Regions from separate parts of the Moraxella sp. K1664 genome, predicted to be linked through region 4. Evidence: riboswitches for the same ligand, from Rfam matches in the RefSeq annotation. Region 4 holds a riboswitch; each other region holds the start of a gene.
The links. Region 4 has a riboswitch for thiamine pyrophosphate ahead of AAHK14_RS09920 (ABC transporter substrate-binding protein). Riboswitches for the same ligand answer to the same signal wherever they lie in the genome.
Positions count from the first base shown of each region.

Region 1: linked by a shared signal. The riboswitch ahead of thiM (hydroxyethylthiazole kinase) and the one ahead of AAHK14_RS09920 (ABC transporter substrate-binding protein) in region 4 are both predicted to bind thiamine pyrophosphate.
Region 2: linked by a shared signal. The riboswitch ahead of AAHK14_RS06280 (divalent metal cation transporter) and the one ahead of AAHK14_RS09920 (ABC transporter substrate-binding protein) in region 4 are both predicted to bind thiamine pyrophosphate.
Region 3: linked by a shared signal. The riboswitch ahead of thiC (phosphomethylpyrimidine synthase ThiC) and the one ahead of AAHK14_RS09920 (ABC transporter substrate-binding protein) in region 4 are both predicted to bind thiamine pyrophosphate.

Region 1 covers NZ_CP155576.1:1,641,574-1,645,789, forward strand. The annotation lists gene AAHK14_RS08280 (hypothetical protein) at 1-695, opposite strand, end outside; gene lipB (lipoyl(octanoyl) transferase LipB) at 699-1,445, opposite strand; TPP riboswitch at 1,556-1,646, shown strand; gene thiM (hydroxyethylthiazole kinase) at 1,704-2,546, shown strand; gene thiD (bifunctional hydroxymethylpyrimidine kinase/phosphomethylpyrimidine kinase) at 2,543-3,388, shown strand; gene AAHK14_RS08300 (IS110 family transposase) at 3,588-4,216, shown strand, end outside.
Region 2 covers NZ_CP155576.1:1,215,315-1,219,530, forward strand. The annotation lists gene fabG (3-oxoacyl-ACP reductase FabG) at 1-441, shown strand, start outside; gene acpP (acyl carrier protein) at 599-832, shown strand; gene lysM (peptidoglycan-binding protein LysM) at 1,322-1,816, shown strand; gene AAHK14_RS06275 (hypothetical protein) at 1,826-1,957, shown strand; TPP riboswitch at 1,924-2,016, shown strand; gene AAHK14_RS06280 (divalent metal cation transporter) at 2,102-3,343, shown strand; gene AAHK14_RS06285 (hypothetical protein) at 3,425-3,571, opposite strand; gene coaE (dephospho-CoA kinase) at 3,679-4,216, opposite strand, start outside.
Region 3 covers NZ_CP155576.1:975,186-979,401, forward strand. The annotation lists gene AAHK14_RS05020 (peptide ABC transporter substrate-binding protein) at 1-896, opposite strand, end outside; gene AAHK14_RS05025 (hypothetical protein) at 893-1,057, opposite strand; gene AAHK14_RS05030 (hypothetical protein) at 1,054-1,365, opposite strand; gene AAHK14_RS05035 (hypothetical protein) at 1,640-1,960, shown strand; TPP riboswitch at 2,221-2,330, shown strand; gene thiC (phosphomethylpyrimidine synthase ThiC) at 2,432-4,216, shown strand, end outside.
Region 4 covers NZ_CP155576.1:2,008,846-2,013,061, forward strand. The annotation lists gene AAHK14_RS09915 (ATP-binding cassette domain-containing protein) at 1-631, opposite strand, end outside; gene AAHK14_RS09920 (ABC transporter substrate-binding protein) at 757-1,773, opposite strand; TPP riboswitch at 1,853-1,953, opposite strand; gene AAHK14_RS09925 (IS110 family transposase) at 2,411-3,439, shown strand; gene AAHK14_RS09930 (ABC transporter permease) at 3,599-4,216, opposite strand, start outside.

The DNA.
Region 1 (4,216 bases), 370 kb from region 4:
GCCCGCTCGATAAGCTCATCTAATGAAATGCTAAGACCTGCATCACACCACAGTGGCTCTTGGTTGTCGCTGGCAAGTCGCTCAATCATGACCGCTTGGCCTTTTGGTAAATGGGGCGTAAACAGCTTGGCAAATGCTTGATAATCATTGACGAAGTCAAATTCCCCTTCGCAGTAGTCTGCTATTTTTAGCTTGTTTTGTTTGACCTGCTTGATGAGATGTTGGGCTTTTGGGGGTAATTTTACGATGTTGGACTCATTGTACTTTTTGTTATAATGAATGTCGTACATGACCTGATTTAACTGGTCAAATTCTGCCTCATCTAGCAAAAATTTATCGCCTTGCCAAAATGACAAAAAACGCTGATAAGCAAGCTGATATTGTGTCGCCCACTTGATTTGGGTGGTGTTGTCGGCAGTCGGCAGGCAATGATTGAGTAGTTTATCCGCCTTATCAAAGTCATCTATTTGGCTATTGATGTCAATGGCGGTTAGTGTGCTGGTAACGGCTTGGCAATCAATCGCTTGGGCGTTGGCACTTTGAGCGACAGGTGTGGGCGATGTGGGGGCAACGTCCACAAAAGTCTGCTCTGCTTGGCGTGGTGTGGCATCAGTAGCAAGTGAGCTGTTGGGCTTGTTGTCGCAAGCGGTCAAGGATGACAGAGCGATTGCGATGATTATTAATGGGTATTTCATGGCTTATTCGCTGGGTATCGGGTTATTTATGGGTCTTAGGGCGAGTTGTCCACTGTGTCTTTTTTGAATATTACTGATAAATTTATGAATAAATTCGTGCGTTTGGCTATCATCAAATTTGCCAAATTGCGATAGTTTTACCATTGCCATGCCCGCATAGCCACAAGGGTTAATGGCATTAAAGGCGGTCAAATCATTGACAAGGTTAATGGCAATGCCGTGATAGCTATGCCCTTGCTTGATTTTAAAGCCCAAAGACGCAATTTTGCCAAGCATATCGCCATTGGTATTATAAATATACACCCCAGGGGCATCACGGCGAGCCTTAGCGGTCAAATCGGGCGGTAGGTACTCGCCCACCACGTCTTCTATGGCTTGCTCGGCGTGGCTCACTAGGTCTCGCACGCCCATGCCAAGGCGGTGCAAATCCCACAGCCAGTACACCACAAGTTGCCCCACGCCATGCCATGTTACCTGTCCGCCACGGTCGGTTTTGATGATTGGGGTGTCGGTCTTGTAGAGAATATGCTCTTCTTTGCCCGCTTGCCCTAGCGTATAAACGTCTTGATGCTCCACAATCCACAGCTCATCAGGGCAGGCTTGCCCGTTTTTTTTATCATCAATGCGACTCAAAATCCGAGCAAGCATATCATCATGCGTGGCGTTGTATTCGGCGTGGGGGTGGGTGCTTGTGTGCAAGTCGTCCCATTGCAAGGGGGTAAGGTTTAGGTGGGGTAGGTTTAGGGTCATGGCTTTTAAATGGTTAAATAAGAGCTATTTTACGTCATTTTGTTAAAAATAAAAACCATTTTAACCATTTTTAACCGCTTGCACACCCCTTACCCTTTTGTTATAATCCAACCTATCAATCGGGGTGCTATTTATGGCTGAGATGATACCCGTGAACCTGATACAGTTAAAACTGGCGTAGGAAATTGATAAAAATTGACGAGCAACACACTTTTTGGTGTGGGTTTTGACTGTGCTTTTCTTAAAAAGGAAAAACCCATGACCACAGTTACCAAAAACCCATTCTCCCCAGACCAAATCCCCCTAGACTTAATCAACGAAGTCCGCAAGCAAAACCCCCTAATTCACAACATTACAAATCTGGTCTCCGCCAATTTTACCGCCAATGGACTGCTTGCTGTTGGTGCGTCCCCCATGATGGCAGAGTCGCCTTTGGAGATGGCAGAGCTTGCCAAAATCAGTAGTGCGGTTGTGCTAAATATCGGCACGCCGTCCGACCCCAAAACGTCCGCCATGATTATCGCAGGGCAAACCGCCAACGCCCACGGCATTCCTGTGGTGCTAGACCCTGTGGCGGTGTCGGCAAGCACTTTACGCCAATCTACCATTCATCAGATTAGCCAAGTCGTGCAGTTTGATGCCATTCGTGGCAATGCAGGCGAGCTTGCGTTTTTGGCAGGGGCGAACTGGCAAGCCAAAGGCGTGGATGCTGGGCGTGGCGATGCGGATTTGGCGAGCATTTGCCAAGCGGTCGCCCAAAAGTACCGCACCATTGCCATTTTGACAGGCGAGATTGACTATATCTCAGACGGCACGCAGGTGGTTGCCCTTGCCAACGGTACGCCACTTCTGCCCAAGGTTACCGCCACAGGGTGCTTGCTAAGTGCCGTGGTTGGGGCATTTTTGGCGGTGGCAGGGCGTGAGCGGTATTTGGTGGGGGCGGTCAATGCCTGTGCCACATTTGCCATTGCAGGCGAGCTTGCTTGTGAAGGATTATTGCCAAGCCAAAGCGGTACGTTTATGTATCAATTTTTGGATAAATTGGGCGGTATTAGCCCTGATGAGATTGCCAATCGTGTCAAGTTTGTGGGGGGAGCATGAACCACGTCCACACGCACCCACGCACTCATCGCCCCGCCCAAGCCTTGACTATTGCAGGGTCGGACTCTGGCGGTGGGGCAGGCATTCAGGCGGATTTAAAGACCTTTACCATGCGACAAGTATTTGGTACAAGTGTACTGACCGCCACAACCGCCCAAAACACCCAAGGCGTATGGGGCATTCATCATCTGCCGACCGACCACATTAGAGCCCAGCTTGTCGCCATTGGGGACGATTTTGCGATTGGGGCGTGCAAAATCGGTATGCTTGGCACGTCCGACATCATTGAGACGGTGGGGCAGTTTCTACAAAATCGTCCGTTTGGGCAAGTGGTGCTTGACCCTGTGATGATTGCCAAAGGCGGACAATCCTTGCTTGATGACAACGCAAAAGACAGCCTAAAACGGCTCATTCCCCTAACCGACATCATCACGCCCAACCTACCAGAAGCCGAAGTGCTGACAGGCATGACGATAGTTTGTGATGATGATATAAGGAAAGCCCTACACGCCTTACAAGACATGGGGGCAAAGACGGTCATCATCAAAGGCGGACATAGCCAAAATTCCCAAAGTGCCATGTGCATAGATTATGTGCTTGATGAAACGGGCGATATTTGGCAAGTACAAAGCGAACGCACTAACAGCAAAAACACACACGGCACAGGGTGTACGTTCTCGGCGTGTATCACGGCAGAGCTTGCCAAAGGGGCGAGCGTGGCAGATGCCATTCATACCGCCAAACGCTTAATTGCTCAGGCGATTAGCACCGCCCCCAATATCGGACACGGACATGGGGCGGTCAATCATTGGGCGTTTTGGGAAGGTGGGGTGGGTAATTAGTTGGTAAATTTAATATTAAACTTCCTATAAAACTGGTTTTCCGTTCGCCCTTGTATCAACCCAACACCAAACCTAGATTATCTGCTAGAATGTTGTTGGGTTATACAAGCAAAGAGAACACGGGTTCGCCCTTAGTGTCTTAACACTGGTGCTCAGATGGTGTCCTTTGCTTGTCATCTTAACTCTGAATGGTATCTAAGTGCGTTTATTAAAACAGACACTGCATAAACAAGGCAAGAGACAGATGATACACTATATTGGCATAGACATCAGCAAAGCAAAGTTTGATGTTGCATTTATAAACCCAAGCACAAATAAAGTAAAAACCAAGGTTTTTAACAACAACAAAGCAGGCTTTGATTTACTGCTTGCTTGGTTAAAAACCAATGTCAGCAATCATCTTGATGAGCTACACATCATCCTAGAAGCAACAGGGGTTTATCATGAACACCTAAGTGAGTTTCTTGATGATAATAATATCAAGCAAAGCATTGTCAATCCTAACTATGTCCGCAAATTTGCAGACAGTTTGGGGGTAATCCATAAAACTGATAAAAAAGACAGCATTATTTTATCAAGGTATGGTTATAGCCACAAGCCTGAGATTTGGATAGCACCTAGCATTGAAGCCAAACAGCTAAAAGCTCTATTGGCTCGCTTAGAAGCACTCAAAGAAGATTTGCAACGAGAGCAAAACCGACAAGAGTTGCTCTTATCACCCAATCTGCCCGATTTGGTTAAAGCATCCATGCAAACAGTCATCAGTGTCCTTCAAGAGGAAATTGCCAAACTCACCAAAGACATTGATGACTTTGTTGACAAACAACC
Region 2 (4,216 bases), 790 kb from region 4:
ATGAAAGATGAAGACTGGGCGAGCGTGCTTGACACCAACTTGACCGCCATCTATCGCATGAGTCGCCGTGCGGTGCGTGGCATGATGAAAGCCCGCTCTGGACGTATCATTAACGTCACATCCGTGGTCGGGCAGATGGGAAATGCAGGTCAGACCAATTACGCCGCATCTAAGGCAGGCGTGGAGGGCTTTACCCGTGCGTTGGCTCGTGAGATTGGCTCTCGTGGCGTAACGGTAAACTGTGTCGCTCCTGGCTTTGTAGAGACAGACATGACCGAAGAGCTAGACGAGCGTTTGGTAAACTCCATGTTGGACGCTGTACCGCTTGGGCGTATGGCTCAGCCTGAGGAGATTGCCGCGGCGGTGTCGTTTTTGGCAAGTGATGGGGCAAGCTACATCACTGGCGAAGTGCTGGCGGTCAATGGTGGCATGTACATGTGATTTGTCACGTGTACGTCACGATTTTATGTAAATTTGTGAACGAGCGTACTAATAGCACTTGCACAAATGACAAAAATGTTTTATCATACACAAGTTTTCAGTCATCAAATCATTGGTGCTGATTTTCTTAAATTCCCATGTTAAAAAGGATACTCTTATGAGCGATATCGAAGCCAAAGTAAAAGCAGCCGTTGCTGAGCAACTTAGCCTAAATGCTGACGAGATTAACAATGCAGCGTCTTTCATGGACGACCTAGGTGCAGACTCTCTTGACCTAGTGGAGCTTGTGATGGCGTTTGAAAATGAGTTTGGTATTACCATTCCCGACGAAGATTCAGCTGAGCTGACCACTGTTCAAAAAGCCATTGACTACGTGTCTGCCAAAGTATAAGCCAGGCAGAAGTCAAACACACACCACTTTTTAGTTTTAAAAAGTGGTTTTTTTATGTCATTAGGGCGCGCCTGCCTTTTATGTTTGTAATGAAAAATGCCTGTTTAAAAAAGCAGGGGAATCGCCCGTTTTTCAAGGAAAAAACGCAGGTTGATAGTCATTCTATCAAGCAAGTTTTTGACGATGAAAAACAATCCGACCACTTAAACTGGGTAAATTTTTAAGATTTTTTACTTAATTTTTTAAATTTAAGTGGTCGGATAGCCATTTTTCATGCAAAAGCATCATTTTATTGCTATAAAATTTCTGAATATTAAATTGTGTTATAAAGGGTAGGCATGCCCTACATAAGTATAACAATTTTACGCATAAATACAGTGCAAATTTTTATCATTTTATACTAAGATAGCAGGGAGTTTAAGGATGGTTGCTAGACAAACCATGCTAAACGTCAACACACTTTCTATCAAATCCAAATAAGGAGCCATCATGGGTATTTTTAGTTTTGCCAAAGACATCGGCGATAAAGTATTTAACCGCAATAAAAAAGAGCAATCAGCCCCAACAACCCCTACACCAACAACATCAGCTCCTGCTGAGCCTAGTGCCCAAGAGATTGCCAATTTGCTGTTGGCTCGTGTGCAAGCTAATGCTAATATCACTGGCTTAAAGGTCAACTATAATGGTAATACTGATACGGTTGTCCTGTCAGGTATGGCCGCATCGCAAGCCGACCGTGAAAAAGCGGTACTTGCCGCAGGTAATGTTCAGCACGTCGCTCAGGTGGATGACCAATTGAGCGTGGCAATGCCTGAATCTGAGTCTCGTTTTTATACCGTCAAATCAGGCGATACGTTATCAAAAATTGCCAAAGAAATGTACGGCAATGCCAACGAGTACAACAAAATCTTTGAAGCGAACCAACCGCTACTATCTCACCCTGACAAAATCTATGTGGGTCAAGTGTTGCGTATCCCTGCCTAATATGACGGCATGAATGATAAACACCTTGATGGCTATCAAGGTGTTTTTTATGCTAAAAATTGGCAAAATGATATTGTCAAGCTGGGTGAAATTTTATACAATAACCGCTCCATTAGTCGGGGTGCTGTCCATGACGGCTGAGAAATACCCGTGAACCTGATACAGTTAATACTGGCGTAGGAAACTAATCGTGTCATTCTTATTGTCTTTATCCTTGGTGGTCATCATCAGGGTAGTTTTTGGTGTGGACGGTCATGGGTTGCCCTTTATTTATCGGGGTTTATCATGACAACCAAACTCACTACTTTATCCACACCGCCCAAATCCGCATTTTTTAGCCAGTATGGGCCTGGTATCATCATGGCGTCGTCCTGTGTGGGCGGTTCGCACATTATTGCGTCCACACAAGCAGGCGTGTATTATGGCTGGCAATTGGCAGGGCTGATTGTGCTGGTCAATGCCTTAAAATATCCCTTTTTTCGCCTTGCCTTTGACTATGCCAACCAAAACGACAAAACGCTACTGGCAGGCTATGCCGAGCGTGGGCGTGGCTATCTCATGCTGTTTTTGGTGTTTAATATGTTCGCCACAGTCGTCAATGTCGCAGGGGGTACGCTACTGTCGGCGGTACTGCTTGGCATGATGATGGGACAGGGCGTGCCGTTGCCAATGTTAAATGCGATTATCATGATAAGTTTTGTGTGGCTCATCTTTGGCAAACAATACCAAAAACTTGACCACATCTCCAAATTTATCATGCTTGCTCTAAGTGTCATCACGCTGGTCGCCCTTGTCATGGTCATGGCAAATCCCACACCGTCTGCCCCTGTGTCGCCCCCGTCCCCATGGGTGTGGAGTGCCGTGCCGTTTTTGGTGGCACTGATGGGCTGGATGCCTGCTCCGATGGAGCTTAGTGTGTCAAGCTCGCTGTGGATTGCCGAAAAAAACAAAATCAACCCTGACTATAAGCACCGCTATCGCCGTGATTTTAATGTCAGCTATGCCGTGAGCGTGGTGCTGGCACTCATGTTCATGGCGTTGGGGGCGATGGTGGCGATAGGCGATGGCGAGCCACTACAAGGCGGTAAGTTTGTCGGTGAGTTCGTGGGTATGTACGCCCACGCCATTGGCGAGTGGACACGTCTGCCTATGCTGTTTGTGGCGTTTGTGTGTATCTATGGCACGACAATCGTGGCGGTGGACGGCTATTCACGGGGCAATCAGCAAGCGGTGGCGATTTTACAAAACCGACCGCTTGATGACAACACCCAACAAAAACACCTTCGCTACTGGACGCTAGGCTCGCTGTTGATGGCGGGGGTGGTCATTGGGCTGTTTGGGGGTATGGTGGGTAAGATGATTGCCTTTGCCATGACCTTGTCGTTTTTGTTTGCCCCTGTGTTTGCGTGGTTAAATTGGGGCTTGCGTCATAAATGCTTGCCCCAACCTGTGTGGGTCAATATGCTGGCGTATGCAGGGCTGTTGTATTTGGTGGCGATGGTGGGGCTGTATTTGGGTAGTCGCTGAGTTGTCAAATATTTGTTTGGTGGCAAGGTGTATATCATGTACCAATATGATTTTTTATTTAAAAGGTGCGTGGTACACACCTTACTTTTTAACCATATTTATAATTATAAAATGGATAAAAACAAAACCACAAACTTGGGGAGTTTGTGGTTTCATAGGGGTTTTGCTACTTGCGTTATCCATAAGGGCTTCCATAATATCAGCGGTCTTCCATGTTGGCTTATCCATTTGCCATATCCTTGCTGATGTGCGTATTATGCCAAAATCTAGCCCATAAGAAAATACGCCAATGTCATCAATGCGTGTAAGCATTTGCTTACAAGGTGTTTTTTAAATCATTTATCTTTTGCTAAATCGTTTGCCATAGCCAGATATGTTTGATGTAACGCATTGATTTGGCGATATAAATTAGCCAAACTCCCTGTATTATCTATCACGTCATTGGCATAAGATAGGCGTATATCTCGGCGGATTTGCTTGTCAATGATTGCTAAAATGTCCTTATCACTTTGTCCGTCTCGTCTGCTGGCTCGCTGTATTTGTAGCTCTATCGGCACGTCCACCACCAAAATCCTATCACAAAGGGCGGTCAAACCCTTATCATCGCCTTGAATACTTTCTAATAAAAGCGGGGCGGATAATATGGCGTAGGGGCTACTGGCGTGGTCAAGCTCGTGCCTGATTTGGGTGCGTATGGCAGGGTGGGTGATGGCATTTAGCGTGGCAAGTTTGGCAGGGTCAGCAAAGACAAGCTCACGCAGGTAAGTGCGGTTAAGCACACCGTCCGTAAGAATATCCGCCCCAAAAGCGTGGGCAAGCTCATCTAATACAGGCGAGCCTTTGGCGGTGATGGTATGGCTGATGACATCAGCA
Region 3 (4,216 bases), 1.0 Mb from region 4:
GCAAGAATATCGCTTGGAATGTCGGTATAAGTAACATCAATCTCGCCTGCTTGATAACGGGTGTAGTCTGTCTGCCCAGAATCAATCGGTAGTAGCACAAGGTTTGGAATGGCAACTTTGTCGGCATCATAATAATGGGGGTTTTTGGCAAGGACGATTTTTTCGCCCATGACACGCTCTTTGATGATGTATGGCCCATTTACCACGATGTTTTCAATTTTTGACCAGTCATCGCCCAATTTTTCTACCACATTTTTGGGAACAGGTCGCATGGCGGTATAGGTAAGCATATCAGGCAAAAATGCCACAGGCTCGGATAGGGTAATCTCAACGGTCTTATCATCAATGGCTTTCACGCCAAGCTCGGTGGGGGCTTTTTTGCCTTCGATGATGTCGCTTGCGTTCACAAACTTAGCGTCTGCCACATAGTTGGCAAAGTTGGCAGCCGTCTTTGGGTCAACCATACGCTGAAAACTAAACACAAAGTCATGGGCGGTAATCGGCTCGCCATTTGACCATTTGGCATCACGCAGTTTGAACGTCCACACCTTGTTGTCGGCACTCTCCCAACTTTCGGCAATGGCAGGTTCAAGATTGCCATCAGAATCTGTACTGACAAGCCCCACAAACTGCTGACGAGCAAGCCCAGACTCGGGCACGCCCCCTGTTTTGTGCGGGTCAAGCGAACCGACTTCGGCACCGTTGTTGATGATGAGCGTATCACGGTCGGATTTTGGGGTGGTCGTGTCCGCCTTGGTCTCGCTTGTCTTGTCGGCGGTATCGCCCGTTTGGGCTTGGTTTTGGGGCTGACTGCACGCCCCAAAAAATAGCGGTAAGCACACAGGCAGGGCAAGGACTAGGGATTTTTTGGAAAATTTAAAGGATTGGCTTGTCATGTCAGCTCCATCGTGATTTGCGATATGTCTTGATACACCCTATTATCAGGGCTTTTTATGCAAAGTCTAAATTCCATTATGACATATATCTTTATCATTTTGGCATATAAAATGGCTTGGTTCATCATGTCTGCACCAGACACGAAAAGCCATGCACTCACACATCCACCATCTGATAGACATCATACGCTGGCACTTCATAAGGATGAGCCGATTTGTAGGCACGCACCACGTCCATGAGCCTATCATCGGGGACGATGGTCTCAACCCGCCATTCGGGGACGTATTCTATCTTATCAATCTGACCGATGGCAGGGTTTGCCCCTTTTAAGGGTTTAAACTGCCCCACGCCAAGCACTTGCCAAGAGCAATGGCTATATCCGTCAAATTGCCCTGCCCCTGCGTTAAATAGGGCGGTCTTGACGTTTTCTAGGTCGGATTCGGGGATGTAGGCGATGAATTTGTACATGGTTTGCCCTAAAATGGGTTGTTGGCGATACCAAAAGCATGGATGATGTTTTTGATATGAGTCCTAAGTACTCTATCACAAAAGAGTGCATTGGGGCAAATCACTTTTGCCTTTTGTGGCAGTCAAGCCATCAAGCAAAATTGGGGCGTAGCTGATGCCTTATGACAGATGGAGAGCGAACTTATCCAAGCAAATGAGAATAAATAATAATTGATAATGGGGTGTGATTTTGTTATAGTATTATTTTTTTACGTCAAATCAAACAAGGAAAATAATGACCAAGTTAACCAAATTTTTTAGCGCACCATGGCTTAACCGAAATGAAGGTGTTCGCATGGCGGTTACGGGATTTTGGGTGTTAATTTTTATATCCTTTTCAAAAATTATCTATTCTTATTTGCCACTTAATCAAAATAATTGGGTATTAGTTTGGCTTATGATTTTTGTTTTAGGTTTTGGCATTAATTTTTTGGTAAATGCTTATTTTTCAAAACGTGATTATTCTGATGAACAATTAAAATGGTTTAATAAAATAGGTTATGGGTTGTTGCTAGTATTTACCTTGTTGTCTTTTGGCGTTATTTATTACAGTTAACACAATTGAATTTTACTACGGAAACCGTTCGCCACAAACTTGCCTGCGGGTAACGGTTTTTCGTATTATGGGCAGGCATAGCTTACCAATGGGCGTGTGCAACACGCCCCTACAAAGGCATTATTTAAAGAGATAAAATTGATATGAATTGGGGTTAATTTACCATAATGTACTATTATTGCTTTAAATATTTGGTTTGGGTTAAAGCTTGGCAAATGTGTGTCATGCTTTTTTATTGCCCTAATATTTGTTATAATGTTACCAACTTGACGGAGTGCAACCCAAAGTTGCCGAGATTGTGGTTATGCCACAAAATCCGTTGAACCTGATGCGGTTCGTACCGCCGTAGGAAATCAAGTTTTCAAAATCTTAAAAATTCTGTATATTATTGATTGATATCAATAATTCTTTTTCATCATAAGATTTTTGATGGCTTGATTTGTTTATTAGCCATTTAAAAAGGATATTATGATGAGCCAAATCGCAAATCAATCCCCAACCGAACTTATCAATCAACACGAACAGGACGCTAAGGATTTAACTCGTATCCTGCCTGCGTCCAAAAAGGTGTATGTGCAAGGCTCACGAGCGGACATTCGTGTGCCGTTTCGTGAGATTACGCTGACCGACACGCCCATAGGTCTTAGCCAAAATGGTAAACAGGACGGTTTTGAAAAAAACGAGCCGATTTTGGTGTATGACACATCAGGCGTGTATACCGACCCAAGCGTTCACATTGACCTAAATCAAGGCTTACCCAAACTGCGTGAGACGTGGATTGCCGAGCGTGATGATACGGACGTTTTGGACGGTTTGACATCGGATTTTGGTAAAGCTCGGCTAAACGACATTCGCACGGCGGACATTCGTTTTGCTCACATTGCCAAACCCAGACGAGCCAAACGTGGCAAAAACGTAACCCAAATGCACTATGCCAGACAGGGCATTATCACGCCTGAGATGGAGTACATCGCCATTCGTGAAAATGGCAAACAGCGTGATGGCGTGGATTTACGCCAACATCAGGGGGAGAATTTTGGGGCGAAAATACGAGAGATTACCCCTGAATTTGTGCGTAAAGAAGTGGCAGAAGGGCGAGCGATTATTCCGTGTAACATCAATCACCCAGAGAGCGAGCCGATGATTATTGGGCGAAATTTTTTGGTAAAAATTAACGCCAATATCGGCAACTCCGCCCTAGGTTCGTCCATTGATGAAGAAGTCGCCAAAATGACGTGGGCGACACGCTGGGGAGCGGACACAATTATGGATTTGTCCACAGGCAAAAATATCCACGAAACACGAGAATGGATTATCCGCAATAGCCCTGTGCCGATTGGGACGGTGCCGATTTATCAGGCGTTGGAAAAGGTAGGTGGCGTGGCGGAGGATTTGACGTGGGAGATTTTTAAGGATACGCTCATTGAGCAGGCAGAGCAGGGCGTGGATTATTTTACCATTCATGCAGGGGTGCTACTGCGTTATGTGCCACTCACCGCCAATCGCTTGACGGGCATTGTCTCTCGGGGTGGGTCAATCATGGCACAGTGGTGCTTGGCTCATCACAAGGAGAATTTTATTTATGAGCATTTTGATGAGATTTGTGAAATCGCCAAAGCCTATGACGTGGCGTTTAGTTTGGGCGATGGGCTAAGACCAGGCTGTATTCAAGATGCCAATGATGAAGCTCAATTTAGCGAATTAAAAACGCTTGGCGAGCTAACCAAACGCGCGTGGGAGCATGACGTACAAGTGATGATAGAAGGGCCAGGGCACGTTCCCATGCACATGATTAAAGAAAATATGCAGATGCAACTCACGCATTGCCACGAAGCCCCATTTTATACGCTAGGGCCTCTGACGACTGACATCGCCCCTGGCTATGACCATATCACCAGTGCGATAGGGGCGGCGATGATTGGCTGGTATGGTACGGCAATGCTGTGCTATGTTACGCCAAAGGAGCATTTGGGTCTGCCCAACAAAAAGGACGTAAAAGACGGTATCATCACTTACAAAATCGCCGCCCACGCCGCCGACCTTGCCAAGGGACACCCGCTTGCCCAAGTGCGTGATAATGCCTTATCTAAGGCACGGTTTGAGTTTCGCTGGGAAGACCAGTTTAACCTTGCCCTAGACCCTGACACAGCAAGGGCAATGCACGATGAGACCATGCCAAAAGAAGCCCATAAATCGGCACATTTTTGCTCAATGTGTGGTCCAAAGTTTTGTTCGATGAAAATCACGCAAAACGTG
Region 4 (4,216 bases):
ATCCCTTTAATACATACAATTCATCCGCCAAATAAATCGCTTCATCAATGTCATGCGTGATAATCAGGCAAGTTAGCCCCTTGTCTTTTTGAAACTTCCCAAACCAGTCATACATCTGATTTTTGGTAACAAAATCCAGTGCCGAAAATGGCTCATCTAAAAGCATAAGGCTATCATTACTTAGATACGTGCGAAGTAGTGCCACTCGCTGACGTTGTCCGCCTGAGAGCTGAGCAGGGTATTTGTGGTATAACTCATCAAGCCCAAAGGCAGGTAGTAGGGGCATGATTTTGTCATGAATGGCGGATTTTGGCAGGTTTTGTAAGGTCAAAGGCAAGGCAATGTTGTCATATACACTTTTAAAGGGCAACAACAAATCCTTTTGGAGCATATACCCCACGCCCCCTGCCTGCCCTGTGCTGTCCTTGCCGTCTATCAAGACCTTACCTGATTTTGGCATGATAAGCCCTGAGGCGATGTTAAACAAAGTCGTCTTACCCACGCCACTTGCCCCAACAATGGCAACGATTTTGCCTTGATAAATGGTTAAATTCAACTTGGCAAATAATGGCTTATCATCAAATTCATGATGAATATCAACAAGTTGCAATTTGGCGGTTGGGGTGGTCATGGGGTGTCCTTTTTATAGTGAGTATTTGAAATCGCATTAGGGTTAAGATAGAACGTACAAAGGGCGTGTGCAACACGCCCCTACACAAATATTGCTTAGATTAGTTAATCACAAAATCAATATCATCATTTTGCATCATTAGGCAAATAATCGTTGCTAACCCCTGCTTGCGGGGCGAATGGCTTATCAATGAGTTTATTATCGTATACCCATTTAAAGAAATTGTCCCAGCGATTATAATCAAACCGCCCCCAACTGCCGTCTTCTGCCAGATATTGCCCTGACATATATTGCTGACTGGCTTTGGCAAGCTCGGGGTTAATCTCGGGGGCGTGCTTGATAAGAATCTTAGCACTTTCATCGGCGTGCTGACTGGCATAGGTGTAGCCTTGACTGATGGCGGTCATGGCTTTTTTGTAGCGTTCAGGGTCTTTTTGTAGCTCGTTGCTGTTGGCGATGATAACGGGCGAATAATAGTCAAACACAGGGTTTGAGTCTTTTAGATAAAAGAAATTGGTCTCCACGCCTTTGAGTCCTGCGTGAATGCCGTCCCAACTATAATACGCCAAAATATAGTCAAATTGGTTCATACGCAAGGCGGTTGTTGCGTCCGTACTCTCCCCAGGGATTGGGTTTAGTGGCTCACCGACAAGGCTTGCCACCGTCTTGTCGTCCACAGGGTCTTCCCACGTTGAGTAGCGTTTGCCGTGCAAGTCTTTTGGCGTGGTTGCTCCTAATGATTTGAGCGACAACAGCCCTGCGTTGTTGTGCTGAACGATGGCTCCGATGGCGGTAATCGGCTCGCCTTTGTTTAGGCGTTTGACCATGTTCGGCTGAAAATACACGCCCAAATCGGCACGCTCGTTCGCCACCAATGTGGACGTACTGTCTTCGGACGGCTGAACGATTTTGGCATCAAAGCCTTGCTCGGCAAAATAGCCCTTATCCAGTGCCACATACAGCCCAGTGTGGTTGGTGTTGGGCACCCAGTCTAGGGCGATGATAAGCTCTTGCTTTTCGGTTTTGGCAGGGTCTTGGGCGGGCTTGGCGGACGTGTCGGCAGGTTTGTTACACCCCGCCACACATAGGCTTACTCCAAGGGCGATGACGGATAATAATTTTGGGCTTAACTGAGCTAACATAACAACTCCATTCAATGTCAATAAAAAACCCTTGGGGTAACCCAAAGGCAAATACAGTCAAGCCGACAAAAACATGAGGTAAATCACGCATTTAGTTTCCTACGCCAGTATTAACTGTATCAGGTTCACGGGTATTATCTCAGCTTTTTGGTTAAATAAAAAGCACCCCGACTAAGGTTTTTATTATAAATGAAATGGGTGGTTTTGGCAATGGTTTTTAAGGGGTTAATTGGGGGTTTGATTTGATGGTATTATTTAAAGGCATTTTAAATTTAAAATTTAGTATTGCAAGGTGCGTACCACACACCTTTTAAATAAAATAATATATTGGTGCGTGATACAAACCCTAACACCTATCAATAATTTTTACAAATTATTTTATAAATAATTTAAAATAACCCTTAATATAAATCATGCTAATTTTTAAAAATAAAAAATCATTTGGCAGTAGTTCAAAAAGTATGCCAAACCAGGTTTTCCGTTCGCCCTTGTATCAACCCAACACCAAACCTAGATTATCTGCTAGAATGTTGTTGGGTTATACAAGCAAAGAGAACACGGGTTCGCCCTTAGTGTCTTAACACTGGTGCTCAGATGGTGTCCTTTGCTTGTCATCTTAACTCTGAATGGTATCTAAGTGCGTTTATTAAAACAGACACTGCATAAACAAGGCAAGAGACAGATGATACACTATATTGGCATAGACATCAGCAAAGCAAAGTTTGATGTTGCATTTATAAACCCAAGCACAAATAAAGTAAAAACCAAGGTTTTTAACAACAACAAAGCAGGCTTTGATTTACTGCTTGCTTGGTTAAAAACCAATGTCAGCAATCATCTTGATGAGCTACACATCATCCTAGAAGCAACAGGGGTTTATCATGAACACCTAAGTGAGTTTCTTGATGATAATAATATCAAGCAAAGCATTGTCAATCCTAACTATGTCCGCAAATTTGCAGACAGTTTGGGGGTAATCCATAAAACTGATAAAAAAGACAGCATTATTTTATCAAGGTATGGTTATAGCCACAAGCCTGAGGTTTGGGTAGCACCTAGCATTGAAGCCAAACAGCTAAAAGCTCTATTGGCTCGCTTAGAAGCACTCAAAGAAGATTTGCAACGAGAGCAAAACCGACAAGAGTTGCTCTTATCACCCAATCTGCCCGATTTGGTTAAAGCATCCATGCAAACAGTCATCAGTGTCCTTCAAGAGGAAATTGCCAAACTCACCAAAGACATTGATGACTTTGTTGACAAACAACCAAGTTTAAAGCAAGACAAAACCTTACTTGAAACCATTGACGGCATTGGTTCTGTTATTGCCAAAGAAGTGGTATGCTTAATACATACCAAACAATTTAAAAAAGCCTCACAGATGGCTTCGTTTTTAGGCTTAATACCCAAACAAAGACAGTCAGGTGTCTTTAAGGGAGCAACCAAACTGTCCAAACAAGGGCAAGTCTCTTTGCGTGCTAAGCTGTATATGTCTGCAATGAGTGCCATTCGTTATAATAGCACCATTAAGGCATTTTATGAACGATTACAACAAAACGGTAAAACCAAAATGCAAGCCTTATGTGCTTGTATGCGTAAATTGGTACATATCTGTTTTGGTGTTATCAAAACCCAAACATCCTTTGAGCAACAAGTATCTTTAAGTTAGTTTGTAAGATACTAGATACCAGATACTTAAAAAACCATTGACTTAGGTGGGGTATCATGGTATCTGAGCTATGCCTGCGGGTGGCGGAAAACCGTTATGGTTCGACAGGCTCACCACGAACGGTTTTCTTAATAGCATACTTTTTAAACCAGAACCAAATCATTTTAAATATTGATATTTTAATACTTGTCTTTCAATCAATTTAACACTTGCCAATAATACAAGCGTTAAAAAACTGATAAAAAATATCACCGCAAACATATTATCCAGCTCATACGATTTTCGCACACGGGTCATATAGACCCCAAGCCCATGATAACCACCAAGCCATTCTGCCACCACCGCCGAGATAAGGGCATAAGACAACGCCACTTTTAATCCTGTAAAAAAATATCCCATGGCGGACGGTATTTTTAGATGGCGGTAAGTTTGATAATGGCTTGCTTTTAATGAACGAAAAAGATTTAATTGCTCTTTTTGTACCGAATTATAGCCGTCCACAAGTGCAATCGTCATGGGGAAAAATACCGACAGCACCACCAGCACCACTTTTGGTAATATACCATAGCCAAGCCAAATCACCAATAACGGAGCGATGGCGATGGTTGGAATGGTTTGGTTGAGCAGTAAAACAGGGTAAACGATTTCTTTAAATTTTTTGGAAAAATCCATTAAAATGGATAATACAAAACTTAGTAAAAGCCCAATAACCGTTCCCAAAAATGCCGTCATCAGCGTATATTTGGCATGACCCATGAGTAAATAAAAATCATCAAT